Variovorax paradoxus: one gene and its partner. The protein of the gene in region 1 interacts with the protein of each later gene in a pairwise test. Links are inferred from orthologs where the notes say so. Each region holds a gene or a part of one and is shown on either strand. Other genes may lie near its edges.

What was found. The genes of interacting proteins can lie anywhere in the genome.
Region 2: the proteins of dnaE (region 1) and GFK26_RS23840 interact in binary tests that used the Escherichia coli proteins (3 or more experiments, as listed by UniProt). The link is inferred for Variovorax paradoxus from one-to-one orthologs.

Annotation. Positions count from the first base shown.
Region 1 is NZ_CP045644.1:5,738,148-5,742,588, forward strand. The notes cover bases 339-4,441. They hold dnaE (DNA polymerase III subunit alpha), read right to left. Parts: upstream 4,058-4,441; coding sequence 539-4,057; downstream 339-538. Other genes in these bases: GFK26_RS26510 (YgiW/YdeI family stress tolerance OB fold protein), read right to left, coding at 339-444; GFK26_RS26520 (sulfurtransferase), read left to right, coding at 4,119-4,441. In the rest of the region: GFK26_RS26505 (AAA domain-containing protein), read left to right, coding at 1-89; more of GFK26_RS26510, read right to left, coding at 73-338. UniProt on the Escherichia coli protein: DNA polymerase III is a complex, multichain enzyme responsible for most of the replicative synthesis in bacteria. This DNA polymerase also exhibits 3' to 5' exonuclease activity. The alpha chain is the DNA polymerase catalytic subunit.
Region 2 is NZ_CP045644.1:5,168,987-5,172,140, forward strand. What follows is about bases 1-2,816. They hold GFK26_RS23840 (pyridoxal phosphate-dependent aminotransferase), read right to left. Parts: upstream 2,092-2,816; coding sequence 910-2,091; downstream 1-909. Other genes in these bases: hrpA (ATP-dependent RNA helicase HrpA), read left to right, coding at 1-95; GFK26_RS23830 (DUF3309 family protein), read right to left, coding at 140-298; GFK26_RS23835 (rard protein), read right to left, coding at 504-878; GFK26_RS23845 (CysB family HTH-type transcriptional regulator), read right to left, coding at 2,123-2,816. In the rest of the region: more of GFK26_RS23845, read right to left, coding at 2,817-3,064; GFK26_RS23850 (sirohydrochlorin chelatase), read right to left, coding at 3,128-3,154. UniProt on the Escherichia coli protein: Shows aminotransferase activity with methionine and histidine as substrates, and to a lesser extent also with phenylalanine.

The DNA of each region.
Region 1 (4,441 bases):
TGGCCAAGGACTGGCTGCACGCCCCCGAGGCCGTGCTCGACCAGGTCGAGCAGGCCATCGCAAAGGCCGGGGTCAGCGCAGGACGCTGATGACGCGCTTCACGTCGAGTTCGGTCTTGCCGGTGAGCCGGTCCTTGTCGAACTCGCCGCTGAGCTCGACGCGCACCTTGTCGTCGATCTTCACGCCCGGAGGGAAGTACTTGGCGTCGATCTCGACCTTGATGCGGCCCGTGTCGTCGGCAAAGGTGTAGTGCTCGCCGCCGTCGTGCGAGACGATGAAGCCGCGCACCGTGGCGTGCTGGTCGTCTTGGCCGGTTTCGAGCAACTGCTTGACCGTCAGGTTCGGCACCGACGTCGGGCCGGCGTACTGGGCCCAGGCCGCGGCGATGGGCAGCGCCACGCCGAACGTCAACGCGGTGGTCTTGAGGATCTTCTTGAAATGCATGCGGTCGTTTCTCCTGTGAGTGGCCCAAGGCCAGGTTGCAACAACAGATGGACCGCGCACAGGCCTGGGGGTTCCCCAGGCTCGCGCGGTCCGATCAATCGTAGATGACCTGTGCCTTGCCCGCTTCGGCCTGCGCGGTCCAGCTCGCAAGCGCCGCATCGGTCGGGAAGAACTTGGCGCGCTCGCCCAGTTGCAACTCGACCTGCGCCCCGCCCCGCGCCATCGACAGGCGCACGGGCAGGCCGTGCACCAGATCGCCGACCTCGGTCTGCTCGGTGCGCGCCGGAAAGTCTTTCAGGAGGCGCGCGATCTCGGGCACCTTGCCGTTGACTGCCACGCGCAGGAACTTGCCGAAGCGGCAGCGCGCCGAGGCCAAGTCCCACACCTGCTGCACCTGGAATCGCGCCTCGAAGCCACCGCGCGCGGGCTGCAGCTTGCCGCTCACGATGACGAGCTCGTCGTCCTTCAGCGTGTTGCGGTTGGCGTTGATGAGCGCTTCGTCGGCCGTGGCGTCGATCGACTCCGACTTGTCGTCGAGCTTGAAGATCGCCAGCCGGCCGCGCTGGCCGTTGATCACGCGGAAGTCGCTCACGATGCCGGCAATGACCTGCGGGTCGCGGCTGTCGAGCAGGTCGCCGATCTCGCGCTTGCAGAAGCGCCGCACCTCGTGCGCCACCTCGTCGAACAGGTGGCCCGAGAGGTAGAAGCCGACGGCCGTCTTCTCGAAGGTCAGGCGCTCTTTCACGCCCCAGGGCGTGGCGTCGACCAAGTCGGGCTCCTGCGTGGCCGAGCCGTGTTCGCAGTCGCCGAAGATGTCGACCTGCGACGCATTGGCCGCCGTGGCGTTGGCGAACTCGAAGGCGCGGTCGACCGAGGCAATGAGCGATGCGCGGTTCTGCTGAATCGCGTCGAACGCGCCGGCCTTGATGAGTGCTTCGACCGTGCGCTTGTTGATGCGCTGGCGGTCGATGCGCACGCAGAAGTCGTACAGGCTCTTGAACGGCCCGCCCTCTTCGCGCGCACGCACCACGGCCTCGACCGCGAGCTGGCCCGTGCCCTTCACGGCGCCCAGGCCGTAGCGGATGATCTTGTTGGTGACCGGCTCGAAACGGTAGTTGCCGCGGTTCACGTCCGGCGGCTCGAAGGTGATGTTGAAGTTCTTCTGGGCGTCTTCGAACAAGAGCTTGAGCTTGTCCGTGTCGTCCATTTCCACGGTCATATTCGCGCAGAAGAACTCGGCCGTGTAGTGGACCTTGAGCCAGCCCGTGTGGTACGCCAGCAGCGAGTAGGCGGCGGCGTGCGACTTGTTGAAGCCGTAGCCCGCGAACTTCTCCATCAAGTCGAAGATTTCGTCGGCCTTGTCCTGCACGATGCCGTGCGTGGCCAGCGCGCCCGCGCGGAACTTCTCGCGGTGCTCGGCCATTTCCTCGAGCTTCTTCTTGCCCATCGCGCGGCGCAGCAAGTCGGCGCCGCCGAGCGAGTAGCCGCCCAGGATCTGCGCGGTCTGCATCACCTGCTCCTGGTAGACCATGATCCCGTAGGTCTCGGAGAGCATCTCGGCCACGGCCGGGTGCGGGTACTCCACGTCTTCGCGGCCGTGCTTGCGCGCCACGAAACTGGGAATCAGGTCCATCGGGCCCGGGCGGTACAGCGCGTTCAGCGCGATCAGGTCTTCCAGGCGCGTGGGCCGCGCGTCCTTCAGCATGCCCTGCATGCCGCGCGATTCGAACTGGAACACCGCCTCGGTCTTGCCGTCGGAGAACAGGCGGTAGGTCGGCCCGTCGTTCAGCGGGATGTTCTCGAACGCGAAGTTCTCCTGGCCCTTGTGGCGCTTCATGATGAACTCGCGCGCAATCTCCAGGATGGTGAGCGTCGCAAGACCCAAAAAGTCGAACTTCACGAGGCCGATGGCTTCGACGTCGTCCTTGTCGTACTGGCTCACGGCCGATTCGCTGCCGGGCTGCTGGTACAGCGGGCAGAAGTCGGTGAGCTTGCCCGGTGCAATGAGCACGCCGCCGGCGTGCATGCCGATGTTGCGGGTCATGCCTTCGAGCTTCTGCGCGAGCTCGACCAGCATGCGGACTTCTTCTTCCTTCTCGATGCGCTCCGCGAGCTGCGGCTCCATCTCGATGGCGTAGTTGTTCTTGTCGCCTTCGATCTTGGTCGCGGGCGGATATTGCAGCGTGACCGACATGCCCGGCTTGTTCGGAATCAGCTTGCTGATGCCGTCGCAGAACATGTAGCTCATGTCGAGCACGCGGCCCACGTCGCGGATGGCCGCGCGCGCGGCCATGGTGCCGAAGGTGGCGATCTGGCTCACGGCGTTGCGGCCGTACTTGTCCTTCACGTAGTCGATCACGCGGTCCCGGTTGCCCTGGCAGAAGTCGATGTCGAAGTCGGGCATCGAGACGCGTTCGGGGTTCAGGAAACGTTCGAACAGCAGCTTGTATTCGAGCGGATCGAGGTCGGTGATCTTCAGCGCGTAGGCCACAAGCGAGCCCGCACCCGAGCCCCGGCCCGGGCCCACGGGGCAGCCGTTTTCCTTGGCCCACTTGATGAAGTCGCCCACGATCAGGAAGTAGCCGGGGAAGCCCATGTTCAGGATCGTGTTGATCTCGAACTCGAGGCGTTCCACGTAACGCGGCCGTTCGGCCTCGCGCTTGGCTTCGTCGGGGTACAGGTGCTTCAGCCGCACCTCGAGGCCCTCGAACGATTCCTGGCGGAAGAACTCGTCGATCGGCATGCGCACGCCTTCGGCGATGAAGGGCGTCGGAAAGTCGGGCAGCTGCGGCTTGCCGAGCACCAGCGTGAGGTTGCAGCGCTTGGCGATCTCGACCGTGTTGGCCAGCGCGCTCGGCACGTCAGCGAACAGCGCCTGCATCTCGGCGCTCGACTTGAAGTACTGCTCTTCGGTGAACTTGCGCACGCGGCGCGGGTTGCCCAGAATTTCGCCTTCGGAAATGCACACGCGCGCCTCGTGCGCTTCGTAGTCCTGGCGTTCGGCGAACTGCACTGGGTGCGTGGCGACCACCGGCAGCTTCAGGCGGGCCGCGAGCTTCACCGCGGCAATCACGTGCGGCTCGTCTTCGGGGCGGCCGGCGCGTTGCAGCTCGATGTAGAAGCGGTGCGGGAACATGCCCGCGAGCTGCAGCGCCAGCTCGGCGGCGCGCTCTTCCTGGCCTTGCAGCAGCGGCTGGCCCAGCGGCCCGGCCTGTGCACCCGACAGCGCGATCAGGCCGCCCTGCAGCTCCTGCAGCCATTCGAGCTTGCAGGCCGCCTGCGACTGGCCGCGGCTCACGTTCTGCGTCCAGGCGCGGGCCAGCAGCTCCGACAGGTTGAGGTAGCCCTCGGTGCTCTGCACCAGCAGGATGAGGCGGGTCAACGCGCCGGGCTCCTTGCCCAGCCCGTCGATGAAGATTTCAGCGCCGATGACGGGCTTGACGCCCTTGCCCCGGCCCTGCTTGTAGAACTTGACCGCCCCGAACAGGTTGTTCAGGTCGGTGATGGCCAATGCGGGCTGCTTGTCGGCAGCGGCGGCCTTGATGACTTCGTCGATTCGATTCGTGCCATCGACGACGGAAAACTCGGTGTGCAGACGCAGGTGAACAAACATCCGTCGATTGTAGGAAGCGCCACCCCACGATGTGGTGCGGTGATCCCTACAATCCCGCCCCGTGCAAGAGATTTTGAATATCGCCGCCTACAAGTTCGTGGGCATCAACGACAGCCCCGTGCTGCGTGAGACCCTGCGCGACCGCGCGCAGGCCCTGGGCCTCATGGGCACCATCCTGCTGGCGCCCGAAGGTATCAACCTGTTTCTGGCAGGCACGGCGCAGGCCATCCACGCCTTCCTGGCCGACCTGCGTGCCGATGCGCGCTTTGCCGACCTCGAAACCAAGGAAAGCTGGTCGGCCACGCAGCCCTTCCGGCGCATGCTGGTGAAGCTCAAGCGCGAGATCATCCGCATGGACCACCCCGCGATCCAGCCCGCCGCCGG
Region 2 (3,154 bases), 570 kb from region 1 along the record:
AACTGCGCGTGAGCTTTTTCGCGCAGGAGCTGCGCACGCCGCAGCCGGTGAGCGTGAAGCGGCTCGACAAGGCCTGGGCGCAACTGCAGGCGTAAAAAAGCCCGCGGCGACGCGGGCTTTCTTTATGGCAGCGTGGGCGCTATATGCGGCCCATGAGCACGAGGACCACCACGATCAGCAACACGAGCCCGAGGCCGCCGCTGGGCCCGTAGCCCCAGGACCGGCTGTAACCCCAGCTCGGCAGCGCGCCGATCAGCAGCAGGATCAGGACGATCAGCAGAATGAACGAGAGAGACATGGTTTTCTCCTGGGACGTTTGTTGTAACGAGCCTTCATGCTCATCGCCCCGGGACGCCGCAAGCGCCGGAGAGCCGCCCCTTCGGCGGTCAGGACTGTCCTACCGTGGGCGTCGGCGCTTGGCGCGTGCGTCGTCGGAGAGCAGGGGGTTCAGCCCCACGCCCAGACCCGCGTGGCGAGGCGGGCGGAGTTCATCCGGGTGGCTTTCAGCTTCGCATGAACTCGATCGACAAGGTACCCACGGCAGCCAGCACCAGGCCCATCACGAGGAATCCCGCGGCGCCCAGCGTGGCCAGCAGCGCCCGTCGCCACGGTCGTGTGCGAAAGAAGTAGACCGGAATGCCCAGCACCGGAAAGACGCCCGCAAGCAGCGCCGAGCGGCCGGGCGCGGGCACGCCGCGCACCAGGCCGTCGGCCCGGCACCACATGTAGCACAGCGCCGAAATGAGGAACACATGCACCACGTCGAGCGCGGTGTAGTCCTTGCCGTGCAGTGGCGGCATGAACGCGTCGGCCACGCCCACCAGGAAGAACGACAGGCCCAGGGCCAGCAGGATCCAGCGCGGCCGGTTCATCGCCATTGCGGTGCCTGGATGCTCTGGCTCGCCGGCGTCAGAGCTTCGCGAGGCGGTCGAGCGCGGCGAGGAGCGTCTCGTCCTTCTTGGCGAAGCAGAAGCGCACCACGCGCTGGTCGAAGCCGTCGCCGTAGAACGCGGACAGCGGAATCGCCGCAACGCCGATCTCGCGGGTGAGCCACAGGCAGAAGTCGGCCTCGGAGAGATCGCTCACGGCCGAGATGTCGACGCACTGGAAGTAGCTGCCCTCGCTGCGCAGCAGCTTGAAACGGGTCTTCTCGGCCAGGCCGGCCGCGAACAGGTCGCGCTTGCGCTGGTAGAAAGCCGGCAGCTCCAGGTACGGCTCGGGCCGCGCCATGTACTGCGCGAGCGCGTGCTGCATCGGCGTGTTCACGGTGAACACGTTGAACTGGTGCACCTTGCGGAACTCGGCCATCAGCGGCGCGGGCGCGGCCACGAAGCCGACCTTCCAGCCGGTGACGTGGTAGGTCTTGCCGAAACTGCTGACGATGAAGCTGCGCGCCGCCAGGCCCCGGAAACGCGCCACGCTTTCATGGCGCGAGTCGTCGAACACCATGTGCTCGTAGACCTCGTCGCTGATCACGAACACGTCGGTGGGCGCGAGCAGGTCTTCGAGCTGGCGCATCTCGGCCTCGGTCCAGACCGTGGCGCTCGGGTTGTGCGGCGTGTTGATGATGATCGCGCGCGTCTTCGGCGTGAGCGCGGCGGCGATCTTGTCGAAGTCGGGGCGGAAGGTGCCGGGCACGAGCGGCACGCGCACGACCTTGCCACCGGCCAGGTCGATGTTGGGCACGTAGCTGTCGTAGCAGGGCTCCAGCACGATCACTTCGTCGCCGGGGCGCACGATGGCCAGGATGGCCGTGATGATCGCCTGCGTGGCACCGGCCGTGACGGTGATCTCGGTCGCGGCGCTGTAGCTGCGGCCATAGAGCGCCTCGATCTTGGCGGCGATGGCGTCGCGCAGCGACGGAATGCCCGGCATCGGCGGGTACTGGTTGTGGCCGGCCGCCATGGCGGCGGTCACGTCTTCGAGCAGCTTCGGATCGCAGTGGAAATCGGGAAAGCCCTGGCCGAGGTTCACGGCGTTCTTCTCGGCCGCGAGCGTGGACATCACGGTGAAGATGGTGGTGCCGACAGCCGGCAGCTTGGTGGTGATCTCGGGCGTGCGGGGAGAAGACGAAGGGGTGGCGGTGCTCATGGTCGGTCGTCGCGGGGGAAAAAGCGAAAGGTCAGAGTTCGTAATCTTGTTGATGGCCGCTCAGGGCCTTCGCGATCAGGTTGCGGTCGAGGCGGTCGGACAGCAGCTCGGCGAACTTGAAGACGAAGTTGCGCAGGTAGGCGCTGCGCTTGAAGGCAACGCGCGCGATGTTCTGGCCGAACACGTGGCCCATCGGGCGCACCACGAGGTCGGCGTTCGACTCGTCGCGCACGGCCATCTCGGCCACGATGCCCACGCCCAGACCCAGGCGCACGTAGGTCTTGATCACGTCGGAGTCGATGGCTTCGAGCGCGATGCGCGGCGTGAGCTTCTTCTGCGCAAAGGCATGGTCGATGCGCGTGCGGCCGGTGAACGACGGGTGGTACGTGATGATCGGCTCGGCCGCCAGGTCTTCGAGCGACACGCGCTCCTTGGCCGCCAGCGGGTGGTCCTTGGGCAGCACCAGCACGTGCTGCCATTCGTAGCAGGGCAGCGTGACCAGCTCGGCATAGCCGTCGAGCGATTCGGTGGCGATGCCGATCTCGGCGATTTCGTCGATCACCATGCGCGCCACCTGGTCGGGCGAGCCCTGGTGCAGGCTCACGTTGACCTTCGGATAGGCCTCGCGCAGGTTGGCCACGGGCACCGGCAGCACATAGCGCGCCTGGGTGTGCGTGGTGGCAATGGACAGCGTGCCGCTGTCCTGCGCACTGAACTGCTCGCCGATGCGCTTCAAGTTGCCCACTTCGCGCATGATGAGTTCGATGCTCGCGATGACGTGCTGGCCGGGTTCGGTGATGCGCTTCAGGCGCTTGCCGTGGCGGGCGAAGATCTCGACGCCGAGCTCTTCCTCAAGTTCGATGATCGCCTTGGAGACGCCGGGCTGCGATGTGTGCAGTGCCTTGGCCGCCTCGGTGAGGTTCAGGCCGCGCCGCACGGCTTCCTGAACAAACTTGAACTGGTGCAGATTCATATCAAATTCCGTCTGATTGCGGAATTCATTATGCCTTTGAAGTCTATAAAAATGACCGGGACTTCAGGATTTGATGGCAAGCCGGGCCAG